One region of the Pseudarthrobacter sp. R1 genome, then DNA from elsewhere that is predicted to be linked to it. Evidence: riboswitches for the same ligand, from Rfam matches in the RefSeq annotation. Region 1 holds a riboswitch; each other region holds the start of a gene.
What was found. Region 1 has a riboswitch for S-adenosylmethionine ahead of M8J71_RS05290 (bifunctional o-acetylhomoserine/o-acetylserine sulfhydrylase). Riboswitches for the same ligand answer to the same signal wherever they lie in the genome.
Positions count from the first base shown of each region.

Region 1 (10,273 bases):
CATCCACACCGTCAGTGTGGGCGTGCAGCGCGACGGCGCGTTCGCGGAGTACGTGGTGATCCCGGAAACCAACGTCTGGGTCCATCACGATCCGTCTGTTACCCCCGAGCTCGGCGCCATCTTCGATCCCTTCGGCAATGCCGTGCACACCGCCCTCAGTTTCCCGCTGGTGGGGGAGGACGTGCTCATTACCGGAGCGGGCCCCATCGGGCTGATGGCCATCGCCGTCGCCCGCCACGCCGGAGCCCGCAAGATCGCCATCACGGACGTCTCGCGGCCAAGGCTGGACCTGGCCCGGCAGCTCGGCGCAGACCTTGCCATTGACGTCTCCACCACCCGCGTCCGGGAAGCCCAGCGGGAGCTGGGGATGCGCGAAGGTTTCGACATCGGGATGGAGATGTCCGGCCACCCCACCGCCCTGCCGGAGATGATCGACAACATGAATCACGGCGGCCGGATTGCCATGCTGGGACTGCCCAGCCAGGACATCACCATTGACTGGGGCAAAGTAGTGACCCACATGCTCACGCTCAAGGGCATCTACGGGCGGGAGATGTACGAGACCTGGTACGCGATGAGTGCCATGCTCTCGTCCAACCCCGTGCTGCACGCGGGCATCTCCGCCGTCGTCACCGATACGCTCCCGGCCGCCCAGTGGGAAAAAGGCTTCGACCTGGCCCGCAGCGGCGCAGGCGGAAAAGTTGTCCTCGACTGGACCCAACTCTAAGGAACACCATGTACACCTCGATCAAGGAACAGCTGACCACCGAGCTGGAGGACATCCGCACCGCGGGGCTCTTCAAAACCGAGCGCAGCATCAACTCGGCCCAGTCCAGCCACATCACCGCGGGCCTCATCGGCCAGCAGGATGCCAACGTGCTGAACTTCTGCGCCAACAACTACCTGGGCCTGGCGGACCATCCTGAAATCATCAGCGCAGCGAAGGGCGCCATGGACGAACGCGGCTTCGGCATGGCCAGCGTGCGGTTCATCTGCGGCACCCAGGACCTGCACCTGGAACTTGAAGCACGTGTTTCGCGGTTCCTGGGAACCGAGGACACCATCCTGTTCTCCAGCTGCTTCGACGCCAACGGCGGCGTTTTCGAGTCCCTGTTCGGCCCGGAGGACGCTGTCATTTCCGACGCCCTTAACCACGCCTCCATCATCGACGGCATCCGCCTGTGCAAAGCGCAGCGTTACCGGTACGCCAACCAGGACATGGCTGACCTCGAGGCGAAGCTCATTGAGGCAAAGGATGCCCGCCGCAAGATCATCGTCACCGACGGCGTCTTCTCGATGGACGGGTACCTGGCGCCGCTGGAGGCCATCTGCGATCTCGCCGAGAAGCACGACGCCCTGGTCATGGTGGACGACTCCCACGCCGTCGGTTTCATGGGCGCAACCGGCGCAGGCACACCCGAACACGCAGGTGTGTCGCAGCGGGTGGATATCTATACCGGGACCTTCGGGAAAGCACTGGGTGGGGCATCAGGGGGATACGTGTCCGGCCGCGCAGAGGTAGTGGCCATGCTGCGGCAGAAGGCCCGCCCCTACCTCTTTTCCAACTCCCTTGCCCCGGCTATCGTCGCCGCCACCATCAAGGCACTGGACCTGGTGGAGAACTCGGCGGAGCTGCGGCGCACGCTTTTTGACAACGCCGCACTGTTCCGCCGCCGCATGACCGAGGAGGGGTTCGACCTCCTCCCCGGCGAGCATGCCATCGTCCCGGTGATGTTCGGCGACGCCGTCCTGGCCGCGAAGGTGGCTGACCGGATGCTGCAGCACGGCGTCTTCGTTACGGCTTTCAGCTTTCCCGTGGTTCCGCGCGGGGCGGCCAGGATCCGGGTGCAGCTTTCGGCTGCGCATTCAGCGGACGACGTCGAAGCCTGCGTGCGTGCCTTCGTCGCCAGCCGTGGCGAAGTGGCAGCGTGACGGCACTCACCGCCCGCCCCTAACTCTGCAAGGATGGTGCCATGGCAGCACACTATGACGTCCTGATCGTCGGCGGCGGAATTGCCGGGCTTTCCCTGGCTTCGGCGCTGGCGGGCACCTGCAGCGTGGCGTTGGTGGAGGCCGAGCAGGAGCTGGCGTACCACACCTCCTCCCGCTCAGCCCGCCAGCTCATCCCCAGCTACGGTCCGCCCGTGGTCCAGGAACTGACGGTCCGCACCCTGGAACTGATCGCAGCCCGCGATGCCGGGCTGCCCGAACCAGTGCTCATGCCCCGCAGCTTTATGTTGATCGGGACCGAGGAGGCGGTGGCAGCGGAAGCCAGCGGCCACATGCGCTCCGTCACCCCGGCCGAGGCGCTGGAACTCTGCCCGGCACTGGTCCCGGACTCGTTCACCGCCGCCGGGCTGGACACCGGATCCTTTGGCTGTAACGCACCCCTGCTGCTCGCGGACCACCGCCAGCAGGCGCTGGCAGCCGGGGTGGACATCATTACGGGCGCGCGGGTTCACTCCGCGCAGCGCCTTGGCTCCGGCTGGCAGGTGGGGGCCGGGATGGAGGCATTCGAAGCCGGCGTCCTGGTCAACGCGGCCGGCGCCTGGGCGGACGAGCTGGCTGTGATCAGCGGAGTGGAGAAGCTCGGGCTGCAGCCGTACCGGCGCACCGCGGCCATTGCCGCCGTCGAACGTTCCCTGCCGCCGCAAAGCCCCATGGTGGCGGCAGCGGACAACACGTTCTACTTCCGGCGCGAGGGCGACGACGTGCTGATCTCCCCGTCCGAATCGGTGCCCAGCGGCCCAGAGGATGCCAAGCCCCGCCCGGGTGACGTGGAGCGCCTGGTAGCCAGGCTCAACGAGTTGACCACGCTGGGCATCACGGAAGTCCGCCGGGCCTGGACCGGCTTGCGGACCGAAGCGGCCGACGGCGTCCCCGTGGCCGGCTTCGACGCCGAAGCCCCCGGCTTCTACTGGCTCGCCGGCCAGGGTGGCTATGGCTTCCAGACATCGTCCGCCATGGCGGAGCTCGCGGCTGGGCAGATCCTCGCCGGTCTCGAATCCGAAGGCAATGTCGCCCAGGCAGCTGACGATGGTCCGGCATCCCGGACAGCTGAGGCGCTCGCGGCCACCCGCTGGTCAGTCCGGCGCTGAAGAATGGTCGTATGAGTACGCTGATCACCAATATCGCCGAGCTGATGACGCAGGACCTGGAGCGCCGGGTCCTGCGGGACGCCGCGGTGGTGGTGGAGGGGGAGCGGATTTCGTGGATCGGCGCCGCTGCGGATGCTCCCGCTGCCGATGACGCCGTAGACGCGGCCGGCCGGGCCATGATCCCGGGCTGGGTGGACTCCCATACGCACCTCCTCTTCGCTGGTGACCGGACGGCGGAGTTCGAGGCGCGGATGGCGGGGGAGTCGTACTCGGCCGGGGGCATCGCCGTCACCATGAACGCCACCCGTGCCACATCCGATTTCGACCTCACCCGCCTGGCGCTGTCCCGCGTTGACGAAGCCGTTTCGCAGGGAACCACCTACATCGAGACGAAGACGGGCTACGGCCTGGATGTTGAACACGAGACCCGGAGCGCTCGCATCGCCTCTACGGTGGCAGATCAGGTGACGTACCTCGGAGCGCACTTGGTCCCTGCCGGACGGGACGCGGACGAGTACACCGACCTCGTGTGCGGCCCAATGCTCGCCGCCGTCCGGCCCTACGTGCAGTGGGCCGACGTATTCTGCGAAGAGGGGGCCTTCACCGCTGAACAGTCCCGGCGGGTCCTGCTGGCCTGCCGTGACGCAGGCCTGGGGCTGCGCGTCCATGGAAACCAGCTGGGTGAAGGCCCGGGCGTGCAGCTCGCCGTCGAACTTGGAGCTGCGAGCGTGGACCACGTGAATTACCTCGCGGAAAAGGATGTTGACGCCCTGGCCGGAACCTGGAGTGGGTGGGACGCCGCTTCCGGAACCGGTGTGACGGGGACTGTGGCAACCTGCCTGCCCGCCTGCGATCTTTCGACGCGCCAGCCCCTTGCCCCCGCGCGGGCACTGCTTGACGCCGGCGTCCAGGTGGCGCTGGCCTCCAACTGCAACCCGGGCACGTCCTACACCAGCTCGATGGCGTATTGCGTCACAACCGCGGTGCTGCAGATGGGCCTCAGTGTCCATGAAGCTGTCCGAGCGGCGACCTACGGCGGGGCCCTTGCACTGCACAAGGACAAGGGAAACGACGCCGACGGCGAACGCGCGGTGGGTTCAATTGCCGTCGGACACCGGGCGGACCTTCACCTGCTCAATGCGCCGTCGGCTACCCACCTGGCTTACCGTCCGGGCATGCCGCTGACGTACGCTGTTTGGCGGGCCGGTACAAGGGCCAGGTAAATCCCGCCGACAAACTGACGTTAGTTGATCATTAGGCTTCTGTTATGATCAGAAAGCGTCATCTCACCCGATGGCGGGAGTATCTGGAGGCCCCTGCATGACCCGCACTGACCGGCTGACGGCCATACTCGATCTCCTGGCCAGGACCGGCCAGGTGGAGGTCGAAGAGATCGTCAGCACCCTCAACGTGTCCCCGGCCACCGCCCGGCGCGACCTGGACAGCCTCGCAAAGCGCCGGTTGCTCACCAGGACCCGGGGTGGTGCCACGACAGGTGCGTTGGCCTACGACCTGCCAGGCCGGTACAACCGCGACGATCACGCCGAGGCCAAGGAGCAGATTGCCCAGGCGGCCTCTACACTGATTGCCCCCGGCGCCGTGATCGGGCTCTGCGGTGGCACCACCAGCACTGCACTGGCACAGATCCTGGCCACTCGCGAGGACCTCAACGCACCTTCCAACCAGCCCACCCTCACCGTGGTTACCAACGCCATCAATATCGCCGGACAGTTGGCGGTGCGGCCCAACATCAAAGTCATGGTCACCGGCGGGATCCTCAATCCGCGGTCCTACGAACTGGTGGGGCCGTACACGGACATCATCATGCAGAAGGTGGTGCTGGACATCGCCTTCATCGGCGTCAACGGCATCGATCCCGAAGTTGGGCCAACGAATACAGGGGAGGGGGAGGCGTCCGTGAACGCCTTGCTGGCCAGCCGCGCGCGTGTCTCCTACGTGCTGGCCGACTCGTCCAAGGTTGGGGTGCGCGCCTTTGCCACCATGGACGGCTACAACTTCACCCGCTTGATCACGGATGCGGGGATCTCGGCGCACGACAAGGCGGCCTTTGAGGCCAACGGCACGGAAGTGATCGTGGCCGCGGGCTGAAGCCGGTTGTAGCTGGGATTGAAGCATCCAGCGCGCCGGTGCGCCCTCGGCAGCCGGACACCGCAGGGCAATCAGGCCGGATCCAGAAACTGCAGGCAAGATGGGTACATGCTGGTTCCCTCCCGCCGTCGCCTGCGGATAGAAGTCTGGATTGTCTTGGGCCTGTCCTTGGGCCAGTCTGCCGTGTACTCAGTGGTGCAGCTCCTGGACAAGATGACCCGCGCACCGCTGGCGGAAGGCACCTCGACGCTCAACCGGTCGCAAAGTACCCGCGAGTACTTCGACTTGACCTACCAGCTGCTGGACATCATCTTTGCGCTGGTGCCGGTGCTGCTGGTGATCTACTTCCTTACCGACCAGCGGCAGGCCTTCTCGGGCGACGGCAGCAACGCCGGTTCGGCTTTCCGCAAGCTCGGTTTCAACTTCGAGCGGCCCGGGCGGGACATGCTTCAGGGGCTGGGGCTGGCCGCGCTGATTGGTATACCGTCCCTTGGCCTCTACGCCGCGGGCAGGGCTCTCGGAATCACGACGGCGATCATTCCCAGCGCCCTGGACGCGTACTGGTGGACGGTGCCCGTGCTGATCCTGTCCGCAATCCGCCATGCCGTGGTGGAGGAAGTCATCGTGGTGGGTTACCTGTTGAACCGTTTCGGAAAGTTCGGCTGGAGCATTCCGCTGTCCATCATGGTGAGCTCGCTGCTGCGCGGCACGTATCACCTGTACCAAGGGTTCGGCCCCTTCATTGGCAACGTGGTGATGGGCATCGTTTTCGCGTGGCTGTACACCCGCACGCGGCGTGTCATGCCACTCGTGATTGCCCATGCACTGCTGAACATCGTGGCATTTGTCGGTTTCAGCCTGTTCGGCAAGGCCGTGGGGCTGGGGTAGGGCAGCCAAGTTGACGAGGCGGGCAGCTGCCACAGCCAATCTGACGCGGTAAGGGTTCGGTCGACGGCGTTCATCCCGTGCCGGAGGGCTTATCCGCCCGGCACCCCGTGCCCGGTATGTGCGATCTGCACGTCGTCGGACAGTGGCCCTTGGACGGAACCGTCTGGCGCAGGCCTCAGATCTGACGGGTCGTCGGGCGGTGGCCACAGCTCTGACGGGTCTTCGGGTGGGGGCCATAGTGCCAGGAGGTCATCAAAGGCGCGGATGCTTTCTGGCACGGCAGAATCCGGCCAGTGGGGTGGTTCCCAGTCCTGGTGTTCGCTTTTGTAGTGCCGGCCTGTGGGTGAGGTCCAGCCGGGTGGTTCGTTTGTGGTGGCTGGTGTTGGTTTCCAGCCGCTGGTGTGTCGGAGTTTGTGGTGTTTGGGGCAGGGTTGGCCGAGGTTGGATATTCCGGTGGTGCCGCCTTTGTGCCAGACGAGGATGTGGTCGGCTTCGTTGTCCAGGGAGTTGTTGCTGCAGCCGGGGAACGGGCATTTGCCGTCCCGCAGCCGCACCCAGTTCCGCATCGCTTTGGTCAGCCGGTAGCTGGTGCGGCCGATCTCCAGTGGAGCCCCGTCCCGCGGATCCACCAGAACCCGGTAAAAAGAGCCTGCCCCGTTCGCGACGAGGTCACGGGCCATCGACGCCGGGATCGGGCCGGACCCGTCCAGCATCGCCGGTTCATCGGTCAGGCCCAGCAGGGAGAACACGGGCACGGTGACCAGGACCTGGGCCCGAATCGAAGATCCCTCCCCGCCGCCACCGGCGCTGCGGGCACTGTAGGCCCCGCCGTTGCCAAAACCATTCCCGCCGTTGCTGGAACTGTTTCCGGCGCTGACGCCGGGCCTGGTGTTGAGGAGCCCTGAAGCGAAGTTGTCGGCCCGGAGTTGGGTGAGGGTGCGGGGTTCGTCCGGTCCCTGCATTTCCCGGGAGATGGTGGTGAGCCGGTCCCAGATCGCGGATGCCTGGTCCGCGGGCAGGCACGCTGCGACCCAGCCCATCCCGTCGTTGTCCGGCCAGTATTCGACCCGCCGGTCCGCCACACTTTTGGCGTGCCGCTTCTCCAGGCTCTCCGGGTGGTGGCGTTCCCGCCAGTCCCTGGCCTTGGCTTTGAACCGGTACGCCGGCATCTCCCCGATCCTGGCGGCTGCGGCCGGTCTCGGCGTGTCCGGGTCCAGGAAGTACGCCTCCAACGCCGCCGCCCCGGTAGCGTCAAGGCCCGCGGTCTGGTCCACCATGGCCCGGGCGTGCGCCCAGGAAACCGTCCCGGCCTGCAAAGCCGAAAGGGTCCCCGGCAGGAACGTGGTTAGGGCATGGGAATCGGCGATCAAGGCTCCGGCGGCCCGGTCACCGATCGCCAGCACACACCCCACCTCGGCCACCAGGCTCCGGTCCTGCGCCGTCGCCTCGTACGGCGACGAAACAGGAGCGTTCAGCGCTTTCGTGGCTTTCGCGAAGACCGCCACGGCCTGCACCTTCGCCGCCGCCAGTTTCGCTTCCGACCGTGCAACCGCGGCCAGAACATCCAAAGCCCCATCAGCAACCCGCGGCAACGGATGATCAGCAAACCCCACGGCAGGGTACGGGCCAGCCCCGGCGTCAAGTTCGCCAGGGCCACCGGAAACAGCAACATCACTGCCAGCGAGGACCGCAGCAAACGCAGCGACGGCAGCCACAACGGCTTCCTCAGCCGCTGCCACTGCCGCCTTCGTTTCCATACCTCCATCATGGCGAGGGGGTCTGACATTTCGGGTGCCACCCTCCATCAGCTGGGCAGGGGCTGCTTATTGTCGAATCAGGTACCAGGTTTCGCCGCTCTCAACCACCGGTTCGGCCAGGAAAATGGATTCGGCCGCCATCGGCAGGTGACGCCGTTGTCACAAGCTGATGGCGGCCGAAGTTTAGAAAGGCAATCTGCCCAAGCCGAGGCCCGGGCAGGACTGCCCGGGCCTATGAAGGAGGATCAGATCGTGACAGCTCCGCTGGAGGTCTCGAATGTCACCGAAAGGATTCCGGGGGTCCCGTGTGGTGCCACCCATTCCACGGCAACGTCTTCGAGCGGCTTCTCCACCGGCTCGCCCAGCCACTCGGTAACCCGTGCTGCCGAGCCTGCAATGGTCAGACAGCTCATCTTAACGTTGCTCTCATAGGCGTTGGACGGGTGCAGCGACGGGTCGCCCTCCCACTTGAGCATGTACGGAACCTGCGGGTCGGCAATCAACCCCAGGATACCGATCTGCTTCCAAACCAGTTCGCGGCCGTCAGGAAACTTGCGGTTTCCGTTGACAGCGGCGCGTCCGAGCCGTTCTTCAAAGGGAACGAGGTCGTCAACCTCCACGCACCAGCCCATCCAACCGCCCCCGGCTGCAGACCGTGCACGCACTGCCTGGCCGAAGGGAGCCTTGTCCGAGGCGGGGTGGTCCAGGACCTCGACGACTTCGAGGTACTTGTGCCCGGCGAGCGGGATGATCATATTCCGGGTCCCGAACCGCGGGTGTATTCCACCCTTCACTGCCTCAACGCCGAGGGCAGAGGAAATACGTTCGGTGGTGGCAGCCAGGCCATCGTGTTCACAGGCGTAAGAGACGTGATCCATGCGCATGGCAACATCTTGGCACTTTGTGATCGGGCTCTCAGCTAAGGGTAGCCTTACTGGGATTTCAGTTCCGAAACGGCATCAATCCAAGGCCCCGCTGCCGGCAGTCAAGAGGACTATGTTCGTCATAATCCTGTCAACCACTGCGTCCTGTTCCTACACTGAGCTCAGGTCATGAGCGCCAGCGCCAAGCCCCGGCTCGCTGGCCGGCAACCCTCCATCCGCGGTGGGGTGCCCCGGGTGAGGACCTGGCTGTCCGGCAACGGCTGGATGGCAAGCGCGGCCCGCGGTGCTTCGAGCATGCCGGGCCCAAGTCAAAGGAGCCTTAATTGTCCAACGGATGGTCTTTCGAAACCCGCCAGATCCACGCAGGGCAGGAGCCAGACGCTGCCACGGGTGCCCGTGCCCTCCCCATTTACCAAACCACGTCCTTTGTGTTTCCCAGCGCCGAGAGCGCAGCGAACCGCTTTGCCCTTGCTGAACTGGCGCCCATCTACACCAGGATCGGCAACCCCACACAGGAAGCCGTGGAACAGCGGATCGCAAGCCTCGAAGGCGGTCTTGGAGCCCTGCTGCTCAGCTCCGGCCAGGCCGCTGAAACTTTCGCGGTCCTGAACATCGCCGAGTCGGGGGACCATATCGTTGCCAGCCCCAGCCTGTACGGCGGCACCTACAACCTCTTCGCCCACACGCTGAAGAAGTTCGGCATCTCCGTCACGTTTGTGGCGGACCCGGACAACCTGGACCAGTGGCGTGCCGCAGTGCAGCCCAACACCAAGCTGTTCTTTGGCGAGGTGGTCTCCAACCCGCGGCAGGACGTCCTGGACATCGAAGGCGTGTCCCAGGTTGCGCACGAGGCCGGGGTTCCCCTGATTGTGGACAACACCCTGTCCACCCCGTACCTGATCCGCCCGCTGGAATGGGGTGCGGACGTCGTGGTGCACTCGGCCACCAAATACCTGGGCGGCCATGGTTCTGCCATTGCGGGCGTGATCGTGGACTCAGGAAAGTTCGACTTCGCCAAGGACCCCGCCAAATTCCCCGGCTTCAACACCCCGGACCCCACCTACAACGGGCTGGTTTACGCCCGGGACCTTGGCGCCGAAGGTGCCCTGGGTGCCAACCTGTCCTACATCCTGAAGGCCCGGGTGCAGCTGCTGCGCGACCTTGGCTCGGCAGTGTCGCCCTTCAACGCCTTCCTTATCGCCCAGGGACTGGAGACGCTGAGCCTGAGGGTGGAACGGCACGTGGCCAATGCCCTGGAAGTTGCCCGATGGCTGGAAGCGCGTGACGACGTCGAATCCGTCGCCTACGCCGGGCTGCCGTCCAGCCCCTGGTACGAGCGCGGACGCAAGTACGGCCCCAAGGGCACCGGCGCCATTGTGTCGTTCAACCTCGCCGGCGGCGCGGAGGCGGGCAAGCGCTTTGTGGACGCGCTGGAGCTGCACTCCCACGTGGCAAACATCGGTGACGTCCGTTCCCTGGTGATCCACCCAGCGTCGACCACCCACAGCCAGCTCTCACCGGAGCAGCAGGTGGTTGC
Region 1 covers NZ_JAMKFI010000005.1:234,570-244,842, forward strand. Annotated here, with positions in the region: gene tdh (L-threonine 3-dehydrogenase) at 1-727, shown strand, start outside; gene M8J71_RS05255 (glycine C-acetyltransferase) at 736-1,932, shown strand; gene M8J71_RS05260 (NAD(P)/FAD-dependent oxidoreductase) at 1,974-3,098, shown strand; gene hutI (imidazolonepropionase) at 3,110-4,321, shown strand; gene M8J71_RS05270 (DeoR/GlpR family DNA-binding transcription regulator) at 4,419-5,207, shown strand; gene M8J71_RS05275 (CPBP family intramembrane glutamic endopeptidase) at 5,316-6,095, shown strand; gene M8J71_RS05280 (HNH endonuclease signature motif containing protein) at 6,185-7,852, opposite strand; gene M8J71_RS05285 (VOC family protein) at 8,098-8,736, opposite strand; SAM riboswitch class IV at 8,901-9,016, shown strand; gene M8J71_RS05290 (bifunctional o-acetylhomoserine/o-acetylserine sulfhydrylase) at 9,060-10,273, shown strand, end outside.

Region 2 (10,273 bases), on a different contig from region 1:
GTTGACGCCAACCCGTATACCCTTTCGGGCGGCGAGAAACGGCGGCTCTCCGTAGCCACGGTCCTGGCCGCGCATCCCCAGGTCCTGGTCCTGGACGAGCCCACGTTCGGGCAGGACGCCAATACTTGGGCTGAGCTGGCATCCTTCCTGTCCGAGCTCCTGGACGCGGGCACGGCCGTAGTGTCCGTGACCCATGATGCCGAGTTCACGGCAGCGCTGGGCGGAACGGAACTGCGGCTGGCAGCTGTGGCGGTGGCGCAATGAGGCAGGAGCTGAACCTGCGCGGCAACCGCGCCTTGCTGACCCGTGCCAATCCGCTGAGCAAGTTCGCTGCCGTCTTCCTGATCACCGCAGTGCTGGCGCTGTCCATTGACTGGGTGTCCGCCTCGGTGGCGCTGGTCTTTGAGTTCCTGCTGTTCCCTTTGGCGGGCCTCACCCTGACCCTGCTGTGGCAGCGGGGCTGGCCGCTCATCATTGCCGCCGCCGTGGGAGGCTGGAGCACCTCCATCCTGGCGCCGGACAGCGGAAAGACGCTTATCGACGTCGGCATCTGGACCATGAGCGAAGGCTCGCTGGAGCTGGGGGCCGGGTTTATGCTGCGGGGGCTGGCGATTGCGCTGCCGGCGGTCCTGTTGATGAGCTGCACCGATCCCACGGACCTGGCCGATGCGCTGGCGCAGAAGGCACGCCTTCCGCACCGGTTCGTACTGGGGACCTTGGCCGCCATGCGGCTCGTGGGGCTGATGGCCGAGGAATGGCAGACCATCGGCATGGCCCGCCGTGCCCGCGGCGTCGGCTCCCGCGGTAATGCCCGCCAGCGGCTGAAGGCGACGCTGGGGCAGAGCTTTGGCCTGCTGGTTCAGGCCATCCGGCGTGCTTCCCGGCTTGCCGTCACCATGGAGGCACGCGGCTTCGGCGGCGGAAAGCGGACCTGGGCACGGGAATCCACGTACACCGCCCTCGACCTCTGGGTGCTGGCTGCCGGGATGCTGATGGCCGCTGCAGCGTTTGTTGCCGCCATATGGGCGGGGACATGGAACATGGTGTGGCTGGGGAGCTGACTGCCCACACGTCTGCTGATTCAGCCGCAGGAGTGGTTGTAGTCGAAGTTTCCCGTCACGAACTGGGTGAGCGTGACGTCGCCGCCTGCGGTCAGCGGGGGCCCGCGCAATTCGCTTTGGCTCCTGTTACGGCGCGCGCCCCCGCCAGCCAGCTCGGCAGCGAGTACAGGTTGCTTGAGCTGCTGACGGTTCCCACAATCCGGCTCCATTGAAGGCCGGTTGAGTAGATCCCCACACCCTTGACGTCGATGCTGTGGAAGAAGTCCGTCATGCCCTCCAGGACTGCGCGGTTGGCATCCTTGTCCGTGGACCAGGAGTTTTCGGTTTCCACATCCAGCCACCAGACGTAGTCGGAGGGATTGCTAATTCCACGGATGTAAGCGTCGTCCCAGGCCTTGGCGTAGCCGTATATGTAGGCGCACGCCGTGCCGTAGTCCCTTTCCTCACAGGAGCCGTAGGGGTTATGGACGGCCGATCCTATCGGGTACTCGTTGCTGGAGGGCCACCACGAGCCGCTTGTTCCCGGGTTGGCGGTGTTCACGTAAAGGGACACCTCGGGCTGGGCCGAATGGCCGGATGAGGCAGCAGCCCACTCGAGCTGTTTTCGCAGGCAAGGATTGGTGTTGTTGGCCAACCCGTTATTGACGCCGACGATGCCAAAAGCCTGGCCGGTGGGAAGGTCCTTGCGGCATTGGGGCCAGGAGACGTCGTTGCCAAGTGTTGACTGTGTGCCTTCCCCTGGCGACGGCACTGCGGAGGCCGGCCAGGCGGGGACCAGGAGCACGACGGCGAAGATCAGGCCGGCAAGTGTGGCTGCCGCCCGGGGGCCTCGTTTCCGGCGCATCAGCACCTCCGTCGTCGTCGAAGGAAGAGGTTTTATCCAGTCTCCTCCGGCCGAGCAGGCAGGGTCAATAACAGGCAGGACCGGAGGAGGGGGCACGTTTTCTATCGCATGTAGTGGGTAAACGTTCTCCGCTCCGAGTGTTATCAGTCGATATCTGCTGGCGCTAACTCATTTATGATATATTTTCGGCATGACGCAGGAAACTACGGAACACGTTGCCGCCATGCTCCGGGATGCCCGGGGCGAGAAAGGCTGGACGCAGGGCCAGCTGGCCGCAGAACTCGGAACCAGCCAGAGCGCCATTGCACGGATGGAGCAGGGCAAACAGAATTTGAGCCTGAAAATGATCCAGCGGCTTGAGACCATCTTTGGCCGAAGCATCGTCAATGTGGGCAAACCGCAGATGACACACCTTCGGGTGGAGGGCGGGCACCCGCTGTCAGGAGCCGTGGACGTCAACAGCAGCAAGAACGCCGGTGTCGCACTGCTGTGTGCGAGCCTCATTAACCGTGGGACAACCATTCTTCGCCGCCTTGCGCGGATTGAAGAAGTAAACCGCATCGTCGAGGTGCTTAGCAGCATTGGGGTCGAGTGCACCTGGCTCAATGATACCGACCTCCAGCTCCGCAGGCCGGCCGTCCTTGACCTCGCATCGATGGACGTGGAAGCCGCCCGCCGCACGCGCAGTGTCATCATGCTGCTGGGGCCGCTGCTGGACGAAACCTCGCAGTACCGCCTTCCATACGCGGGTGGCTGTGACCTGGGCACGCGCACGGTAGAGCCACACATGCAGGCGCTGCGCCAGTTCGGCCTCGCAGTGGAGGCGACGGCCGGCTTCTACAGCGTCCAGGCTCCCTCGGCCGATACCCGCGACCGTTCCTTTGTCCTGACCGAGCGCGGCGATACTGTCACCGAGAACGCCATTATGGCTGCCGCCCACCGTGAGGGGACAACGGTGATCCGCAACGCCAGCCCGAACTATATGGTGCAGGACCTCTGCTTCTACCTGCAGATGCTGGGCGTGGCCATCGACGGCGTCGGCACCACCACCTTGAAGATTACCGGGCGTCCCATGATCGATGCCGACATCGAATATTTCCCCTCCGAGGACCCCATTGAGGCAATGAGCCTCATCACCGCGGGTATCGTCACCAACTCCGAGGTGACCATCCGCCGGGTCCCCATCGAGTTTATGGAGATCGAGCTGGCCACGCTGGGGCAGATGGGCCAGCAGCTGGAGATCTCCGGCGAGTACATGGCACGCAACGGCCGGACCCGGCTGGTGGACGTCACCACCAAACCTTCCGAGCTGCACGCGCCGGAGGACAAAATCCACCCCATGCCGTTCCCCGGCCTGAACATTGACAACCTGCCCTTCTTTGCAGTCATTGCCGCGAACGCCAGCGGACAGACCATGATCCATGACTGGGTCTACGAAAACCGGGCCATCTACCTCACGGAGCTGAACCGGCTCGGTGCGCAGGTTCAGCTGCTGGATCCCCACCGGATCTACGTCAACGGGCCCACCAAGTGGCGCGCTGCAGAGGTTGGCTGTCCACCGGCTTTGCGCCCCGCAGCCTGCCTGTTGCTGGCCATGCTGGCAGCCCGGGGAATCTCCGAGCTGCGGAACATCTACGTTATCGAGCGCGGGTATGAGGACCTGGCGGAGCGGCTGAACACTATCGGGGCCAAGGTGGAGTACTTCCAGGACTGAGCATTCACGCTTCGTCATGAAGCCCTGAGGACCTTCACAACTCCCTCAGCTGCCGCAGAATGTGAGTATGCGAACATTCGGCGTTGAGGAAGAGCTCCTGATCGTTGATCCGGAGAGCGGGGAGCCGCTTGCCCTCGCTGACGCCCTGCTGTCCGGCCGCCGGTTGGCCGCAGACGACGCTCCGGACGACCCCCGGGACCTGGTAACGGAAGACAAGACCGTTTACGACGACGACGAGATGGGCCTGAGTGCCGAACTCAAGCTGGAGCAGATCGAGACCCAGACGCGCCCATGCCTGGAGCACGGTGTGCTGCTTGACCAGATCCGGGCAGGGCGGGCGCTCGCTGACACGGCTGCCAGGAGGCATAACGCAAGGGTAGCGGCACTGGCCACGTCCCCCCTTGGGCTGGCCAGCCACACCACCCCTGATCCACGCTATGCCAGGATGCTGGAGCGCTTTGGCCTGACGGCCCAGGAGCAGCTGACCTGCGGCTTCCATGTCCATACCTTTATTGAGTCACCCGACGAAGGTGTGGCTGTGCTGGACCGGATCCGTGACAAGCTTGCCGTCCTCACGGCCCTGAGCGCGAACTCGCCTTTCTGGAACGGTCTTCAGACCGGCTTCGAAAGCTACCGCACCCAGGCGTGGAACCGCTGGCCCACAGCGGGACCCGCTGGTATCTACGGGACATATCCTGCGTACCGGAGGGTGGTCACCCGCCTGCTGGACAGCGGAGTGATGCTGGACGAAGGAATGATCTACTTCGACGCCCGCTTGTCCCGAAACCACCCCACTGTCGAGGTCCGTGTTGCAGACGTCTGCCTCCGGGCCGAGGACGCAGCACTTCTTGCCGTTCTCGTCAGGGCGCTTGTGGAGACTGCGAGCCGTGAGTGGCACGAGGGGGTTGAGCCCGCGCCGGTGCCCACCGTACTTTTGCGGATGGCTTCCTGGCAGGCCAGCAGCGGCGGACTCAGCGGGGAACTCCTGGATTTCGGTACATTCCGGCCCGCTCGGGCCGCCGACGTAGTTCGTTCCCTGGTGGACTATCTCGCACCGGTATTGCAGGAGCAGGGTGAACTCGCCCTGGCCCGTCAAGGTGTGGAGGACATCATTGCCCGCGGAACAGGGGCAGCTGAACAGCGCCGCATCCGCGACAGGGCTTTGGCCGCCTCAGCGCCGGAGGACCTGGGCTTTGGTGCAGTGGTCAAGCATGCGGTGGATGTAACGATGCGCGGCTCTGCCAATCTTTCGGCTGTCGACGGGTCCCCCGAGCTGCTGCGGGTCCGCCAGTCCTAGTGCGCTGAGGTAGCCGTTTCCAGCCAGAGGTGCCACTCCGGAAACGGGTCCTTGGGCAGTTCGTCTTCAGCAGGGCCAGGGTCTTCCGGAACATCAAAATCTGGCAGATCAGGATATTCCGGGGGTCCGGGTCTTCCTGGCGGTCCAGGGTTTCCGGTAGGGCAAAGTACCCAGGCACGTACAGGTCCGAGGGCTCCGAGTCAGCCTGAAGGGAGGCATCCCAAAGTTCCTCAATCCGTTTCGGCCAGTGGGGTGGTTCCCAGTCCTGGTGTTCGCTTTTGTAGTGCCGGCCGGTGGGTGAGGTCCAGCCGGGTGGTTCGGTTGTGGTGGCTGGTGTTGGTTTCCAGCCGCCGGTGTGTCGGAGTTTGTGGTGTTTGGGGCAGGGTTGGCCGAGGTTGGATATGCCGGTTGTGCCGCCTTTGTGCCAGGCGAGGATGTGGTCCGCTTCGTTATCCAGGGAGTTGTTGCTGCAGCCGGGGAACGGGCATTTGCCGTCCCGCAGCCGCAGCCAGTTCCGCATTGCTTTGGTCAGCCGGTAGCTGGTGCGGCCGATCTCCAGTGGAGCCCCGTCCCGCGGATCCACCAGAACCCGGTAAAAAGAGCCTGCCCCGTTACCGACCAGATCGCGGGCCATTGAGGCGGGGATGGGGCCGGACCCGTCCAGCATCGCCGGTTCATCGGTCAGGCCCAGCAGGGAGAACACGGGCACGGTGACCAGGACCTGGGCCCGAATCGAAGATCCCTGCCCGGGGCCGGTTTCCTCCCCGCCGCCACCGGCGCTGCGGGCACTGTTGGCCCCGCCGTTGCCAAAACCATCTCCGGCGCCGTTGCCAAAACTATTTCCGCCGTTGCTGGGACTGTTTCCGGCGCTGATGCCGGGCCCGGTGGTGAGGAGCCCTGAGGCGAAGTTGTCGGCCCGGAGCTGGGTCAGGGTGCGGGGTTCGTCCGGTCCCTGCATTTCCCGGGAGATGGTGGTGAGCCGGTCCCAGATCGCGGAGGCCTGGTCTGCGGGCAGGCAGGCGGCGATCCAGCCCATCCCGTCGTTGTCCGGCCAGAATTCGACCCGCCGGTCCGCCACACTTTTGGCGTGCCGTTTCTCCAGGCTCTCCGGATGGTGGCGCTCCCGCCAGGCCCTGGCCTTGGCCTTGAACCGGTACGCCGGCATCTCCCCAACGGCGGCGGCTGCGGCCGGTCTCGGCGTGCCCGGGTCCAGGACAGGGTCCAGGAAGTGCGCCTCCAACGCCGCCGCCCCGGCAGGGTCAAGGCTCGCCGTTTGGTCCACCATGGCCCGGGCATGCGCCCAGGACATCGCCCCGGCCTGCAAAGCCGAAAGGGTCCCCGGCAGGAACGTGGTCAGGGCATGGGAATCGGCGAGCAAGGCACCGGCGGCCCGGTCACCGATCGCCAGCACACACCCGATCTCAGCCACCAGGCTCCGCTCCTGCGCCGTCGCCTCATACGGCGACCTCGCAGGAGCGTTCAGCGCTTTCGTGGCTTCGGCGAAGACCGCCACGGCCTGCACCTTCGCCGCCGCCAGTTTCGCTTCCGACCGCGCCACCGCGGCCAGAACGTCCAAAGCCCCGTCAGCAACCCGCTGCAACGGATCATCATCAAACCCCGCCGCAGCGTGCGGGCCAGCCCCGGCGTCAAGTTCGCCAGGGCCACCGGAAACAGCAACATCACTGCCAGCGAGCACCGCCATAAACGCAGCGACAGCAGCCGCAACGGACGCCTCCGCTGCACCACTGCCGGGTTCGTTTCCATACCCCAATCCTCTTGCGAGGGTCTGACAAAACAGGGCCTAAAAGTCCACCTGCTGGGAAAGAAATCAAAAAACTTTTCAGCCTGCACAGTTTAATCCCCCTGGCACGCCTGACGCTGGCCTCAGCGTGCGAACAGCAGGGCAACAAGACAGGAAAAATCAGCAACCGGTGGTGCCCCGGCAAGGGGGCGTGCCATACTCGGCGCGTGGCGGCGTCGTACTCCTTCAGAGCTGAGCTGTGGCTCTACCCCGGTGAGGCAGGCTGGCATTTTTTGACGCTGCCAGCAGACGTCGGGGATGACATCCACGAACAATGCGCCGGCGCCAGCAAGGCATTCGGATCCGTCAGGGTGACCGCGGAGATTGCCAGGCACTCCTGGCAGACCTCGCTGTTTGCGGACCAGAAAGCCGGTTTCTACCTCTCGCCGGTGAAGAAGGCCATCAGGGACAAAGCCCGGATTTATGAAGGCGACGAGGTGCCCGTCCAGCTCTCCATCGAAGAGGTCTGACAAAGCCCTCGCCCAGATGGCGCCGGTGCCGGAGCTCGGCCCCAGCACCAGGGACCTCTAGACCTGCTTGAGCGCCTGTTCCAGGTCGCCAATCAGGTCGTCCACGTCCTCCAGGCCCACCGAAAGCCGCACCACGCCGTCGCTCAAGCCGATGGCTGCCCGCCCCTCCGGACCCATCGCACGGTGGGTGGTAGTGGCCGGGTGCGTGATGAGGGACTTGGCATCCCCGAGGTTGTTGGAGATGTCGATGATGCGCAAACCGTCCAGCAGCGCAAAGGCAGCCTCTTTGCCCGAGCGGCCGCCCGTCGTCGCAAGCTCAAGGGTGAGGACCGTGCCGCCGGCGCTCATCTGTTGTGCCGCCAGTTCGTACTGCGGGTGGGACTTCAGGAGCGGGTACTTCACCCAGCTCACGGCGGGCTGCTGCTCCAGCCACTCGGCCAGCCGCAGGGCGGACGCCGATGAATGGTTGACGCGCAGGGCCATAGTCTCAAGGCCCTTGGTGAGCACCCAGGCGTTGAAGGCGGACAACGACGGGCCGGTGTGGCGCATCAGCTGCTTGACCGGCCCCTCGATGAACTCCTTGGTGCCCAGGATGGCGCCGCCCAGGACTCGTCCCTGGCCGTCGATGTGCTTGGTGCCGGAGTAGACGATGACGTCGGCACCCAGCTGCCCGCAGCGCTGCAGCAGGGGAGTCGCAAAGACGTTGTCGACGACGACGGTGGCACCTGCCGCGTGCGCGAGTTCACTCACCGCGGCGATGTCGACGATTTCCTGCATGGGGTTGGACGGTGACTCGAAGAACACGGCAGTGGTGGGCTGGGACAGGGCGTCACGCCACTGTTCCAGGTCAGGACCGTCCACGAACACCGTCTCCACACCCCACCGCGGCAGGATCTCATTCAGGATCACGAAGCAGGAACCGAAAAGCGAGCGGGCAGCCACCACGCGGTCGCCGGCAGCCAGCAACGCACCCAGGGCGGTAAAGACGGCGGACATGCCGGACGCCGTCGCAAAGCACGCCTCGGTTCCCTCAAGGAGGCGGAGGCGCTCCTGGAAGGTGGCAACCGAGGGATTGCCATAGCGGGAGTACACAAAGCGCTCGTCCTCGCCCGTGAAGGCGCGTTCGGCAGCGGCGGCGGATTCATACACGAACCCGGAGTTCAGGAATACAGCCTCGCTGGTTTCCTGGAAGTTGGTGCGGTCCAGCCCGCCGCGCACGGCCTGGGTGTCGGGGCTCCAGCCGGCGGCGTCTTCGTTGAAGGTCACTTAATTCTTTCCGAGGTTGGTGGGCAGTCCGCGGTTCTTCCAGCCGTTGACGGTGCGTTCGCCGTAACGGTCCGGCTCGCCTTCAAAGCCCTCCAGCACGTTGTAGGAGGTGTAGCCGGCCTGGGTGGCGGCAATGGCGGCCGCGATGGAACGCTGCCCGGAGCGGCACAGGAATACCAGTTCGGTAGACGGATCCTCTGGCGCCTGCTGGCTCAGGGAGCTAATGAAATCAGGGTTGGGAATGCCGCCGGGGAACGTCCACTGGATGAACAGCGGATCGTTGTCGGTGGCCTTTGTGTCGGGGATGCCGATATGGGCCCACTCGCCCTCAGTGCGGACATCCACCAGGATGGCTCCCTGCTCCAGCTTTTCCCACGCCTCCTGGGGCGTCAGGTCTCCGGCGTAGCTCATGCGTGGCCCTCGCCGTCGAACTCGAGGTCTTCGCCTGCGGATTCGAGGTTATCCACTGCGGTGGCGACGGCGGCGTCGGCGGAAGCGATGGCCGCCGGCAGGACCAATGCCTGCGCCACGATCACCTGGCCGCCGTTGGACGTTGCAGCCGGGCTGCCGTGGAGGAACTAGCCTTCGGCCAAGGCAGCGGAAATCCGTTCGCAAAAGGACCTGTCATCCGGTCCGGTGACAAGCCGGTAGGAAAGTCTTTCTTCAGGGGCAGGTGCGTCGGACACGACGGATCTCCTTCTCTCACGCTTGCAACTCGAATCGGTCGATATGCCGAGTATTCACCTGAGGCACCCCGCCGCGAAAGGAGGGTTGCCGACCGGCCAGTCAGGGCTTGGTGCCGGTACTCATTACTCCCCAGAAACGTAACACTTGGCGCGCAGGGCCGCACGGCCGCCGTCGTCATGTTCCGTAACTGAACGGGGCACCGTGCAGCAGGCAGCGGTTTCCATGACGCCGGAGAAACCGACGGCAGCGGCATCACCGCAGGTGGTTGGCGTTTTCTGGCCTTTTGCGGACGCACCGCCAGATACAGTTTCTTACGGGGCAGTGCCCCATCATCAGAACCAGCACCGGGGGTCCCCATCAGCACGCGATCTGCCGGGCCACAGCACCCTGCCGGCCTTTACGGGGTACCCCAACTGCGCGTGGTTGGGGCGCTCCTTGCCACACTGCTGATTGCCCTCGTGGCTGTGGTGCTGCCTGCAGGGTCGGCCCAGGCCGCGCGGAGTTTCCCGGAAGAGGGAAAGCCGCTGCTGGGCGCCGTCCTTGAATGGGGTGAGGACTCCGCCGCCGGTTTCACCGACCGGCTGGGTGCCTCGCCGGCCATTTTGGGCCACGACATAGCGTTTCCCTACCGCTCATCAGAGCAAAACGACATCGAGGGATTCCTGGAACAGTCCTCCCTGCAGGGTGCCCACGCGATGCTCACCGTGAAGCCCACGATGCCGCTGGACCAGATCGACGCCGCCGCTGCGAGGCCCTTCGCCGAACGGGTGTTGGAGCTTGCGTCCAGTTTCAAAGGGCAGCTGCTGGTCCGGTTTGCCCCGGACATGAATGCGAGCTGGGTTGAGTGGGGCCAGCAGCCGGCTGCCTACCGCGCAGCATTCCAGACCGTGACGGCGGCGTTCCGGGAGGTCGACGGCGGCGGGGGCACTGTGATGGTCTGGGAACCGTACCTGGGCACGGATTATCCGTTCGACCGGAACCGGAATGCGCCTGCACAGGGAAGCGATGGGTTCGCGCTGCTAGATAGTAACGGCGACGGCGTCTGGAACGGCTCGGACGCGGCCTACGAACCCTACTATCCCGGGGACGATGCGGTGGATTGGGTGGGCCTGACCGCCTTCCACGACGACACA
Region 2 covers NZ_JAMKFI010000004.1:75,258-85,530, forward strand. Annotated here, with positions in the region: gene M8J71_RS03435 (ABC transporter ATP-binding protein) at 1-264, shown strand, start outside; gene M8J71_RS03440 (energy-coupling factor transporter transmembrane component T family protein) at 261-1,061, shown strand; gene M8J71_RS03445 (hypothetical protein) at 1,153-1,905, opposite strand; gene M8J71_RS03450 (UDP-N-acetylglucosamine 1-carboxyvinyltransferase) at 2,096-3,619, shown strand; gene M8J71_RS03455 (glutamate--cysteine ligase 2) at 3,687-4,916, shown strand; gene M8J71_RS03460 (HNH endonuclease signature motif containing protein) at 4,825-6,618, opposite strand; gene M8J71_RS23430 (DUF1905 domain-containing protein) at 6,885-7,187, shown strand; gene M8J71_RS03470 (O-succinylhomoserine sulfhydrylase) at 7,245-8,453, opposite strand; gene M8J71_RS03475 (rhodanese-like domain-containing protein) at 8,454-8,864, opposite strand; partial or broken gene M8J71_RS03480 (DUF1737 domain-containing protein) at 8,861-9,139, opposite strand; SAM riboswitch class IV at 9,153-9,267, opposite strand; gene opgC (OpgC domain-containing protein) at 9,560-10,273, shown strand, end outside.
Region 2: it holds a riboswitch for S-adenosylmethionine, as region 1 does, so the genes downstream of both, M8J71_RS03480 (DUF1737 domain-containing protein) here and M8J71_RS05290 (bifunctional o-acetylhomoserine/o-acetylserine sulfhydrylase) in region 1, are expected to answer to the same signal.

Region 3 (10,273 bases), on a different contig from region 1:
GGAGCAGCGACTCTGCGCGGGAAGTGGACGAGATCCAGTACTCCTTGTCCCAGGGCCCCTGCCTGACTGCGGCAGAGGAGGAACGCGAAGTCCACGTTCCGGACCTCTTCGAGGAGGACCGTTGGGGACCGGACTATGCGTCAGCGGTGGCATCGCACGGACTGCGGTCAGTTCTGTCGCTGCCCTTCAACCTGCAGGGCGAGGCGAAAGCTGCCCTGAACCTGTATTCCGATGTCCCCCATAAATTCGATGACCGCGCCACCGAAAAGGCACGTGGCTACACAAGGGAAATTTCGCAGGCACTGAGGCTCGCGGTGAGGTTCTCGCTTCACACGGACAGCGCCGCAAATCTCCGGGCAACCCTGGAATCCCGGACCATCATCGACCTCGCCATTGGCATTGTGATGGCACAGAACAGGTGCAGCCAGGAGGCGGCGGTCAGCATCCTCACCGAGGCCTCCAGTAACAGCAACACAAAGCTGCGGGATATCGCCAAATCCTTGGTGGACTCGGTCGGGGGTGCGGGTACGCGCACGCATTACCAGGAGCCCGGGCAGCGGCAGGCCGGCCAAACCGCGTGACCAACGGCTTGTGCCTGGCTCGTGCTGGAGGTTAGGCTTACCGAGGTTGAGCCGTCGGCCATAGACACCCTCTTTTGGAGTACCTATGGACCGCGCATTAAACGCCTTCGTTAACCTTGATGTCCCGGCCGACATCGTCTGCATCGATGTCCAGGGGAGCCTGAACCAGGACTCCCGGCCGGGCCTGGTCCAGATCATCCGCCGGATCAGGAAAATTGGGATCCGTTCGCACATCCGGGTAGAGCTTTCCCGCGCCGCCATGGTGGAGTCTTCGGCGCTCGCGGGCCTTCGCAGTGACCTCAACGCCATTGACACCAGCATCCTGCCAGGGACTTACGGCGCAGGGGTGTCCCTTGATCTCTCGCCCGCCGGAGGCGAATCGGCTGCCGCGCCTGACTACGCTGAACAGCCCCTGACCATCCTTGACGGCTTCTCCGCCGGCGCGGTTTTGGACATCGGCGCCCTTGGCTACCCGGCTGCCGCTCCTGCCGACGCCGGAATCCTGCCGTTGGATCTCACGGGGTTTGAGGTGTTGTGCGGACGCGAGCTGCAGGAGTACTCGGATGAGGAACTGCTGCTTGCCAGCGACGCCCTCTTCACTCTCCTGGACAACCCGGCAGTTTTCCCGGGATCGGACCTGCTGGGCAGGTACGACGACATCGGGCAGGAGATGCTGCGCCGCCGGCAGGACGTCGCGGCCCCAATTTCGGCAGCCGAAGGACAGGCTGCCAGCTGATACGACGTCACTGAAAGGTTACCGGCGGCTTCTTGCGACGGTGACTTCCAGTGTGCCTACGGTAGTGGTGTGCCATATGAGGGGGAAGTAAATCCGCAGGACCGGCGCGGGGCTTCTGAAGCCCGGCTGCTGCAGGAGGCCGCTGCCCTCAAGCAGTTTTCACGCCGGGGATTCCTGGCCGGGGCAGGCATGTCAGGCCTGCTTGCGGCAGACATGCTGGTCACCCGTCAGGTTCAGTCCGCCCGCCAGGTAAACCGGATCCTCCCTGTTCCTGACGACTTCGCTGATGTTTACTACCCGGACGCCAGCTGGTTCCTGTTCCCCGGCTATAAAACCAGTTGGGAGGAGGGGCAGTGGATCCTCAACTCCCTTCGGGGCGCGCTGAACAAGCGCGCCAGGCTCGCCGCGGTCGGCTATTCCAACCTCGGCCTGGACATCGATGAGATTGTCATCGCCGTCATCGAGCACGTCCGCGCCCAGAAGCTGACCAAGTTGTTTTTCTACGGACACAGCTTCGGTGGCATGGTGGCCACCCAGGTCGCCGCCCGGCTGCTGGAGCTCCATGGTGTGGAGGTGGAATTCATCGTGTTGGACTCGAGCCCGTACAGCAGGCACGACGTCCTGGACCAAAGCTGGTTCGACGGCGTGGTGTTCCTTTACGAAAGGGGTTTCCGGTTCCCCTCCTCCTTCCGCGGCGGGTACGAACTGGGCGAGCGCGTCATTCACAAAGACGAACGGACGTGGCGCCAGATCCTTGACCAGACGCTCGAACAGCTCTCGCCCATCGCACCATCCAGCCTGCTGGTCCAGTCGGAGTCTGCCTACATTTACCACTTTGACGGCACCCGGTTCACGGACAAAATAGGCGGCGCCAAAATGGCCTACATCGGCAACCCCCGGGACCGCACCGTGCGCTACCAGACAGCCGTGGGAGCCTGGGCAGTTGCCTTCAAGAACAACATGGTCCCCAGCGAGCTTCAGACAGAAGGGGCCGTACCCGCCCACGCCAGCCCCGGCTGGAACCCGAACATCTACCGCCCCATCCTTGAAGAGCTCCTGGACGAGAACTTCCCGCTGCCCCGGGGCGGATCGCGGGTGACGGTCTTTTAGCGCCGGTCCTAGATCTGGTTCTTCAAATCCGCCACGGAGTTCAACACCTGGTTGGGCCGGAACGGGTACGAGCCGATCTCTTCGCGCTGCGTGATGCCGGTGAGGACCAGGACGGTGTGCAGCCCCGCCTCCATGCCGGCGATGATGTCCGTATCCATCCGGTCCCCGATCATGGCGGTGGTCTCGGAGTGTGCGTCGATCTGGTTCATGGCCGAGCGGAACATCATCGGGTTGGGCTTGCCCACGATGTAGGGTTCCCGGTCCGTGGCTTTAGTGATGAGCGCTGCGATGGCGCCGGTGGCCGGCAACGGGCCGTCCTTGGAAGGACCGGTGGCATCAGGATTCGTAGCGATGAACCGTGCCCCGGCCAGGATGAGGCGGATGGCCGTGGTGATGGCCTCGAAGGAATACGTGCGCGTCTCGCCAAGCACCACAAAGTCCGGATCCTGGTCGGTGAGGATGAAGCCGGCCTCGTGCAGCGCCGTCGTCAATCCTGCCTCGCCGATGGTGTAGGCGCGGTTCCCCGACCCGGAACCCTCCACCTGGTCCTTGAGGAACTGGGCGGTGGCCAGGGCCGAAGTCCAGATGTTCTCCTCGGGAACCTCCAGCCCGGAAGCACGCAGCCGCGCGGCAAGGTCGCGCGGGGTGAAGATGGAGTTGTTGGTCAGCACCAGGAAGCGCTTGGACGTGTCCACCCACCGCTGGATCAGCTCAGCGGCGCCGGGCACCGCCTGGTTTTCGTGGACCAGGACGCCATCCATGTCCGTCAGCCAGCACTCGATGTCCTGCCCGCTGCGGTACACCGATGGTGACCCTTTAACCTTGTCCGCTTCTGCCATGCCTACCTCCGCCGGTGATGAAAGCCCGAAAGGTCCAGTCTAGTGTTGAGGGGTGAACCAAACGCCCGGTATGACGTCCGAACCGCCTGCAGTATCTGGACAGGAACACCCGGAGGCGCCGGGCGAAAAGCCGGAAGTCGGCGTCGGACCCTGGGAAGGCGAGCTGCCGGAAGGCGACCATTGGGACCCTGACCTCCTGGCGGACGGCGACCGCCGCAACGTGCTGGACAAGTACCGCTACTGGAAGCATGACGCGATCGTGGCGGAGCTGGACTCGCGGCGGCACAGCTTCCACGTCGCCATCGAGAACTGGCAGCACGACCTCAACATCGGCACGGTGGTGCGCACCGCGAATGCGTTCCTCGCCAAGGAGGTGCACATCATCGGACGACGGCGGTGGAACCGCCGGGGCGCCATGGTCACCGACCGTTACCAGCACGTCCGCCACCACCCCACAGTGGAGGATTTTGTGGCCTGGGCGCAGGGGGAGGGGCTGGCGATCATCGGGATAGACATCTTCCCGGATTCGGTACCGCTGGAAACCTATGAACTGCCCAAGGACTGCGTGCTGGTGTTCGGCCAGGAAGGTCCCGGGCTCACGCCCGAGGTCCACGAGGCCGCCCTCGCCACCTTGTCCATCGAACAGTTCGGTTCCACCAGGTCCATCAACGCGGCCTCGGCGGCCGCAATTGCCATGCACGCCTGGGTACGCCGGCACGTGTTCAACCAGCACGCGTAGCGGGGCAGGTGCGGGTGGGGCGTAACCCGGAACACTCGCTGCGCGGAAATGGCTAGGATGGTGCTAGCCGTAAGCGGTACTCCAGGGTTACCAGCCCACAGACGAACCTCAGCATAGGAGTCAGCATGCCCATTGCAACCCCAGAGATCTACTCCGAGATGATCGACCGCGCAAAGGCGGGCGGCTTCGCATTCCCGGCCGTGAACGTAACGTCCTCGCAGACGCTGAACGCAGCCCTCCGCGGCTTCGCCGAAGCTGAGTCCGACGGCATCGTCCAGGTCTCCACCGGCGGTGCGGCCTACTGGTCCGGCGCCTCCACCAAGGACATGGTTGCAGGCTCCCTGGGCTTCGCCGCCTTCGCCCGCGAAGTGGCGAAGAACTACAACGTCAACATCGCGCTGCACACCGACCACTGCCCCAAGGACAAGCTGGACGGCTTCGTCCTGCCCCTGCTCGCAGCGTCCGAGGCTGAGGTCAAGGCCGGCCGCAACCCGCTGTTCAACTCCCACATGTGGGACGGCTCCGCCGAGACCCTGCAGGAAAACCTGCGCATCGCCCGCGAGCTGCTCGAGCGCACCGCGGCCGCGAAGATGATCCTTGAGGTCGAGATCGGCACTGTGGGCGGCGAAGAAGACGGCGTCGAGAACGAGATCAACGAAAAGCTCTACACCACGGTCGAGGATGCCCTGGCCACCATTGAGGCACTTGGCGCCGGCGAAAACGGCCGCTACATCACCGCCCTGACCTTCGGCAACGTCCACGGCGTCTACAAGCCCGGCGGCGTCAAGCTCCGCCCGGAGATCCTCAAGGACATCCAGGCACAGGTGGGCGCCAAGATCGGCAAGGACAGCCCGTTCGACCTCGTGTTCCACGGCGGTTCCGGCTCCTCGGACCAGGAAATCGCCGACGCCGTTTCCTACGGCACCATCAAGATGAACATCGACACCGACACCCAGTATGCCTACACGCGTCCGGTGGCCGACCACATGTTCCGCAACTATGACGGTGTCCTGAAGGTCGACGGCGAAGTGGGCAACAAGAAGACCTACGATCCCCGCGTCTGGGGTGCCTCGGCCGAAGCCGGCCTGGCAGCCCGCGTGGTGGAAGCCACCAAGCAGCTCGGTTCGGCCGGAAAGACCTTCTAGATGTCGGACGAGTTCCGCAAGAACCTGATGGGCCCGGAACCCACGCTCCTGCCTGCCGAGACAGAGGTCTACCAGCAGCTGGAAGCCGGCCAGGAAGCCCTGGACCTGGTGGAGAAGCACCCGACGTCCTCGTTGCTGTGGGCCGTCCTGGCTGAAGAGGCCTGGGCTGAGGGGCGCACCATCGATTCCTACGCCTACTCACGCGTGGGCTACCACCGTGGACTGGACTCGCTGCGGCGCAACGGCTGGCGCGGCGTCGGCCCGATCCCCTGGGAGCATGAGCCCAACCGCGGCTTCCTGCGGGCGCTGTACTCGCTGGGGCGCGCTGCCGCGGCGATTGGTGAGGCGGAGGAGCCGGAACGGATCGAGAAGTTCCTGAACGACTCCGACCCCACGGCGAAAGCAGCCATCGAAGGCAAGTAAATCCCCACCGCCTCCCTCGCTTCGCTGCGCTCACTCAGAGAAGCCGGGCGGCGGAGGCCCCTTATTACGACGGCGGCCGGTCACCTTCTTCGAAAAGGTGGCCGGCCGCCGTCGTAAGCGGTGAGGCTGGTGGCTAAGCTTTCTGCAGGCCCGTCCGGGCCATCGCGTCGGCGTAGGCCACGCGCATGTCCTCGAGGTACTCCTCCTGGCGGGCAGGCGAGCCGGCGAACGCACGGCCGCTGAGGGAGCGCACCTTGTAGGTCTTCAGTCCGCGGCGCCAGAGCAGCGGCACCTCAGTCTTCAGCAGCAGGTTGGCCAGGCGGTTGGCCTCCGTGCCGTGGGCCACGATCACCGAGGCGCGCGGAACCAGCGCCAGGAACTTCAGCAGCGGCTTCAGGCCCGCGGAAATCTGGTCCGGCGTGAACTTCCCGTTGGCCTCCCCGGCGACGTGCCAGGGGTGGACGTTCCACGGCATAACGAACTCCGGCCGCAGCCCCAGCTTCCACTGGATCCCCAGCATCCGGGTGGCGGCGTCGTGGTCGCCGGCGGTGATGAAACCGGAGGGGTCGGCCTCGCCGATGTTCGAGTACAGGCTGATGATGCGGCACTCGTCGACGTCGTGCATGGGGTCCACGTAGGGCACAATGGTGCCGGGCTTGGTCCCCTGCAGGGAATCGCACAGTTCGTTGACGGCTGCAACATTCGGTTCGTAGCGGCGGTTCAGAAGCTGATCATGGAAAGATTCGGGTGCCAGGGCTGTCATGTAGTGCTGGGTCTCCTGCGGGGATTGGTGTTGCTGCCACCGCGAAAATGGGCGCACAATGGCGCAGCAGATCCGAAGTGGTTGAAATGGGGCGGACCGATTCCTGGTCGGCCTTTACCAGTTTAGCAAGCCCTGCGAAACGAAACGCCGGTCCCGCGCACCCGATCCAAGCGGTGCACGGAACCGGCGGTTTTTGCGTTTCTGTTGCGGGCTACCAGAGCCGCTTGGTAGCCCGGCGAGCACCCTCGCCCAGGGCTTCCAGCTTCGCGAAGGCGATCTGCGGGTGGACCCTGCCGCCCAGGCCGCAGTCGGTGGAGGCGATGACGTTCTCCCGGCCCACAACCTCTGCGAACCGTACGATCCGGTCTGCCACCAGGTCCGGGTGCTCCACCACATTGGTGGCGTGCGAGACGATGCCCGGGATGATGACCTTGCCCTCGGGGAGCTTAGTGTCCTCCCAGACCCGCCACTCGTGCTCGTGGCGGACGTTGGCAGCCTCGAAGGAGTAGCCGCCGGCGTTGATCTGCAGCATCGTGTCCACCAGGTCCGCAAGGGGGAGGTCCGTGGTGTGCGGGCCGTGCCAGGAGCCCCAGCAGAGGTGGAACCGGACCTGCTCCTCGGGAAGGCCGCGGAGGGCGTAGTTCAGGGCTTCCACGCGGATCTGCGTGAACTTCAGGTAGTCGGCCACACTCGGCTCGGGGCTGATCTGGTCCCAGTTCTCGGCGATGGAGGGATCGTCGATCTGGAGGATCAGGCCGGCGTCGATGATGGCCTTGTACTCTTCACGGAGCGCATCGGCGCAGGCGTAGATGTATTCCTCCTCCGTGGCGTAGTACTCATTGGTGATACGTGAGGCGCTGCCGGGGGAGAGTGCCGCAACAAACCCTTCCTTCAGTCCGGCGGCGGCCAGGCCTGCCTTCAGGTTTGCGACGTCGGAGGCGACGGCGTCCTGGCCGGTGTAGACGAGCGGTCCAGTGACCTTGGGGAACGGCTTGGGGCCACCGGTGAAGATGCCGCTGGTGGGATCGTTGTAGGCCTCTGCAAAGTCGGTGCGGTCGCGGCGGTGGATGAAGCCGGTGAGCTGGACGTTGCCAGGGGTGGATTCTTTCGGTTCAACCGCCCACTTGGCGTCGTTGTCCAGTTCCAGCCCGCCCATGCGCGCGAACGAGTAGGACCACCATGCGCCATAGTCCACAGCGGCGGACATCGCGTGCCCGTATTCGCCGTCGTTGGGAATGTCGATGCCCAGGCTTTGCTGGCGCTGGACCAGGTCCACCACGGAGGCGGCAAGGAGTTCGTTGTAGCCGTCAACATCGGCAGGGTTCTCTTCGCGGGCGGCGTTGGCTGCGATCAGTTCAGGGGTGCGCGGCAACGATCCGGCGTGGGTGGCGCGGATGTGGTCTGTGTTCAGGGACATGCTGGATTTCCTTTCCATCGGTCCTGGCAGTAGCACCTTCGCAGGCAGGACGTACCTGCACTATGTGGGGTTGCTGCGGCGTCATCGATCCAGGTCTCTCGGCCGCTCCGGATGGGTACTCTCACTTAAATGCACCGGTACGCCCGGGAGCAAATCCGCTGTCGGATTATGTCGGCGGGGAAACGAGGGGCGGAGCTTTCAAACGTACCTGGACGGCTACGCCCTGGGGCTCCGGAGCAACGGATAATTGATCAAGCAGACGGTCACCACCCTTACCGCAACCGCCCGCAGCAATCGCTGACGGATCAATTGCCGACGCCGACACCTCCTTCTGGGACAGCCTCGCCACCCAGACCTCCCGCCCGGGCGAGGAAGCTGACGACGAGTAGCATCACCGCTGACAGTCCGCCGCGGTCCTTTGCCGCGCAGGAGTCCTTTACCCTGCAAGAAGGACCGCGGCGGCCCAACGAGTGGACAAAGTCGCTCATCGGCTAAACTTGGGTGGTAAGAGCCCCGGAACTCTTGCGTCGCTGTGCCGCCCGCGGACCAGCGAAGGCCGGTCCATTCGGGGCATTCTCATGAACGGCGCTGCACCAGGCCGCCACGTTGTGGCATGGCACGGGCAGCCCGAACGAATGGGGGAGGATCCCATGCCAGCAATTGTGATCGTAGGAGCCCAGTGGGGCGACGAAGGAAAAGGCAAGGCGACCGACCTGCTGGGCGGCCGCGTTGACTACGTCGTCAAACCCAACGGCGGAAACAACGCCGGGCACACCGTCGTCGTAGGCGGTGAAAAATACGAACTCAAGCTGCTTCCGGCAGGCATCCTCAGCCCCAACGCGGTACCCATCATCGGCAACGGCTGCGTTGTTAACCTCGAGGCACTCTTCCAGGAAATCGAAGGCCTCCAGGCCCGCGGCGCCGACACTTCAAAGCTTCGCGTCTCCGCGAACGCACACCTTGTTGCTCCCTACCACCAGGTGCTGGACAAGGTGACGGAGCGCTTCCTCGGCAGCCGCGCCATCGGGACCACGGGCCGCGGCATCGGCCCCGCCTACATGGACAAGGTGGCCCGCCTGGGCATCCGGGTCCAGGACGTGTTTGACGAGTCAATCCTCCGCCAGAAGGTGGAAGGTTCGCTGCGCCAGAAGAATGAACTCCTGGTCAAGGTCTACAACCGCCGTGGCGTGCTCGTGGATGAGATCGTGGAGTACTTCCTCTCCTTCGCCGACCGGCTCCGCCCGCTGGTCATCGACAGCACCTTGGTCCTCAACTCTGCCCTGGACGAGGGCAAGGTGGTCCTGATGGAAGGCGGCCAGGCAACTTTCCTGGACGTGGACCACGGAACCTACCCGTTCGTCACCTCCTCCAACCCCACAGCTGGCGGGGCCTCCGTGGGTTCGGGCATCGGGCCAACCCGCATCTCCCGCTCCATCGGCATCATCAAGGCGTACACCACACGTGTTGGCGCCGGCCCGTTCCCCACGGAGCTTTTCGACGAGATGGGCGTCTACCTGCAGAAAACCGGCGGTGAGTTCGGCGTCAACACCGGCCGGCCGCGCCGCTGCGGATGGTACGACGCCGTCCTGGCCCGCCACGCCTCACGCGTGAACGGCTTCACGGACTACTTCGTCACCAAGCTGGACGTGCTCACCGGCATCGAGCAGATCCCGGTGTGCGTTGCCTACGACGTCGATGGCGTCCGCCACGACGAAATGCCCATGACGCAGACCGAGTTCCACCACGCAGTGCCGATCTTCGAATACTTCGAGGGCTGGACAGAGGACATCACGGGTGCGCGGACCCTGGCGGACCTGCCGGAGAACGCACGCAACTATGTCCTGGCCCTGGAGAAGCTGTCCGGGACGCGCTTCTCAGCCATCGGTGTCGGACCGGACCGGGACCAGACCATCGTGGTGAACGACCTCATCAACGACTGACGCGTCAGGATTTACGACGGCGGCGGGCCACCTTTGGAAGGTGGCCCGCCGTTTGTCTTTCCGGCGCCGCGGCAATTTACACAGGGTTTACGGGGCAGGCCTTGTAAGGCTGCGTCATTGGACGTCAGACTTATAAGCACCACGTGATGCGATCACCAATTCGTTCGACCAAACCCGCGGAAGCATGCGCAGCAACGGCGCACGGACCGGTCGGTGACAAAGATGTCGCCGGGCAGGATCCCCGCAGACCGGAAGGATTTGTTATGGCCGGAAAGTTCGAAGCTTTTGTCGACTCAGATTCATTTTTCAGGTTCCGGCTTCTGGCCCCCGATGGCACGGTGATGGCGGTGTCCGGCCCTTTCGAGGACAAATCCGCGCTCGCCGCCGGGATTGCCGCCGTCCGTGAATGCGCAGGTACCGGGCTGGTCACCGATCTTTGCCCTGCCGGGGCCGTAACCAGGACCGCCGCCGCGGCTCCTGCTGTTGTTCCCATGAGGCCCCAGGCCGACTGCGATGACAAGCGCGTCCCCGCCAGGGTGCACGCTTTCACCATCGCCAAGGAACCGCGCCGGCAGGGGAG
Region 3 covers NZ_JAMKFI010000009.1:514,698-524,970, forward strand. Annotated here, with positions in the region: gene M8J71_RS19715 (GAF and ANTAR domain-containing protein) at 1-581, shown strand, start outside; gene M8J71_RS19720 (hypothetical protein) at 667-1,317, shown strand; gene M8J71_RS19725 (alpha/beta fold hydrolase) at 1,387-2,427, shown strand; gene M8J71_RS19730 (HAD-IIA family hydrolase) at 2,436-3,266, opposite strand; gene M8J71_RS19735 (TrmH family RNA methyltransferase) at 3,337-4,005, shown strand; gene fbaA (class II fructose-bisphosphate aldolase) at 4,131-5,150, shown strand; gene M8J71_RS19745 (DUF3151 domain-containing protein) at 5,151-5,573, shown strand; gene M8J71_RS19750 (uracil-DNA glycosylase) at 5,707-6,336, opposite strand; gene M8J71_RS19755 (cobalamin-independent methionine synthase II family protein) at 6,548-7,753, opposite strand; SAM riboswitch class I at 7,765-7,871, opposite strand; partial or broken gene M8J71_RS19760 (carboxypeptidase) at 7,959-8,142, shown strand; gene M8J71_RS19765 (adenylosuccinate synthase) at 8,404-9,693, shown strand; gene M8J71_RS19770 (YegP family protein) at 9,957-10,273, shown strand, end outside.
Region 3: it holds a riboswitch for S-adenosylmethionine, as region 1 does, so the genes downstream of both, M8J71_RS19755 (cobalamin-independent methionine synthase II family protein) here and M8J71_RS05290 (bifunctional o-acetylhomoserine/o-acetylserine sulfhydrylase) in region 1, are expected to answer to the same signal.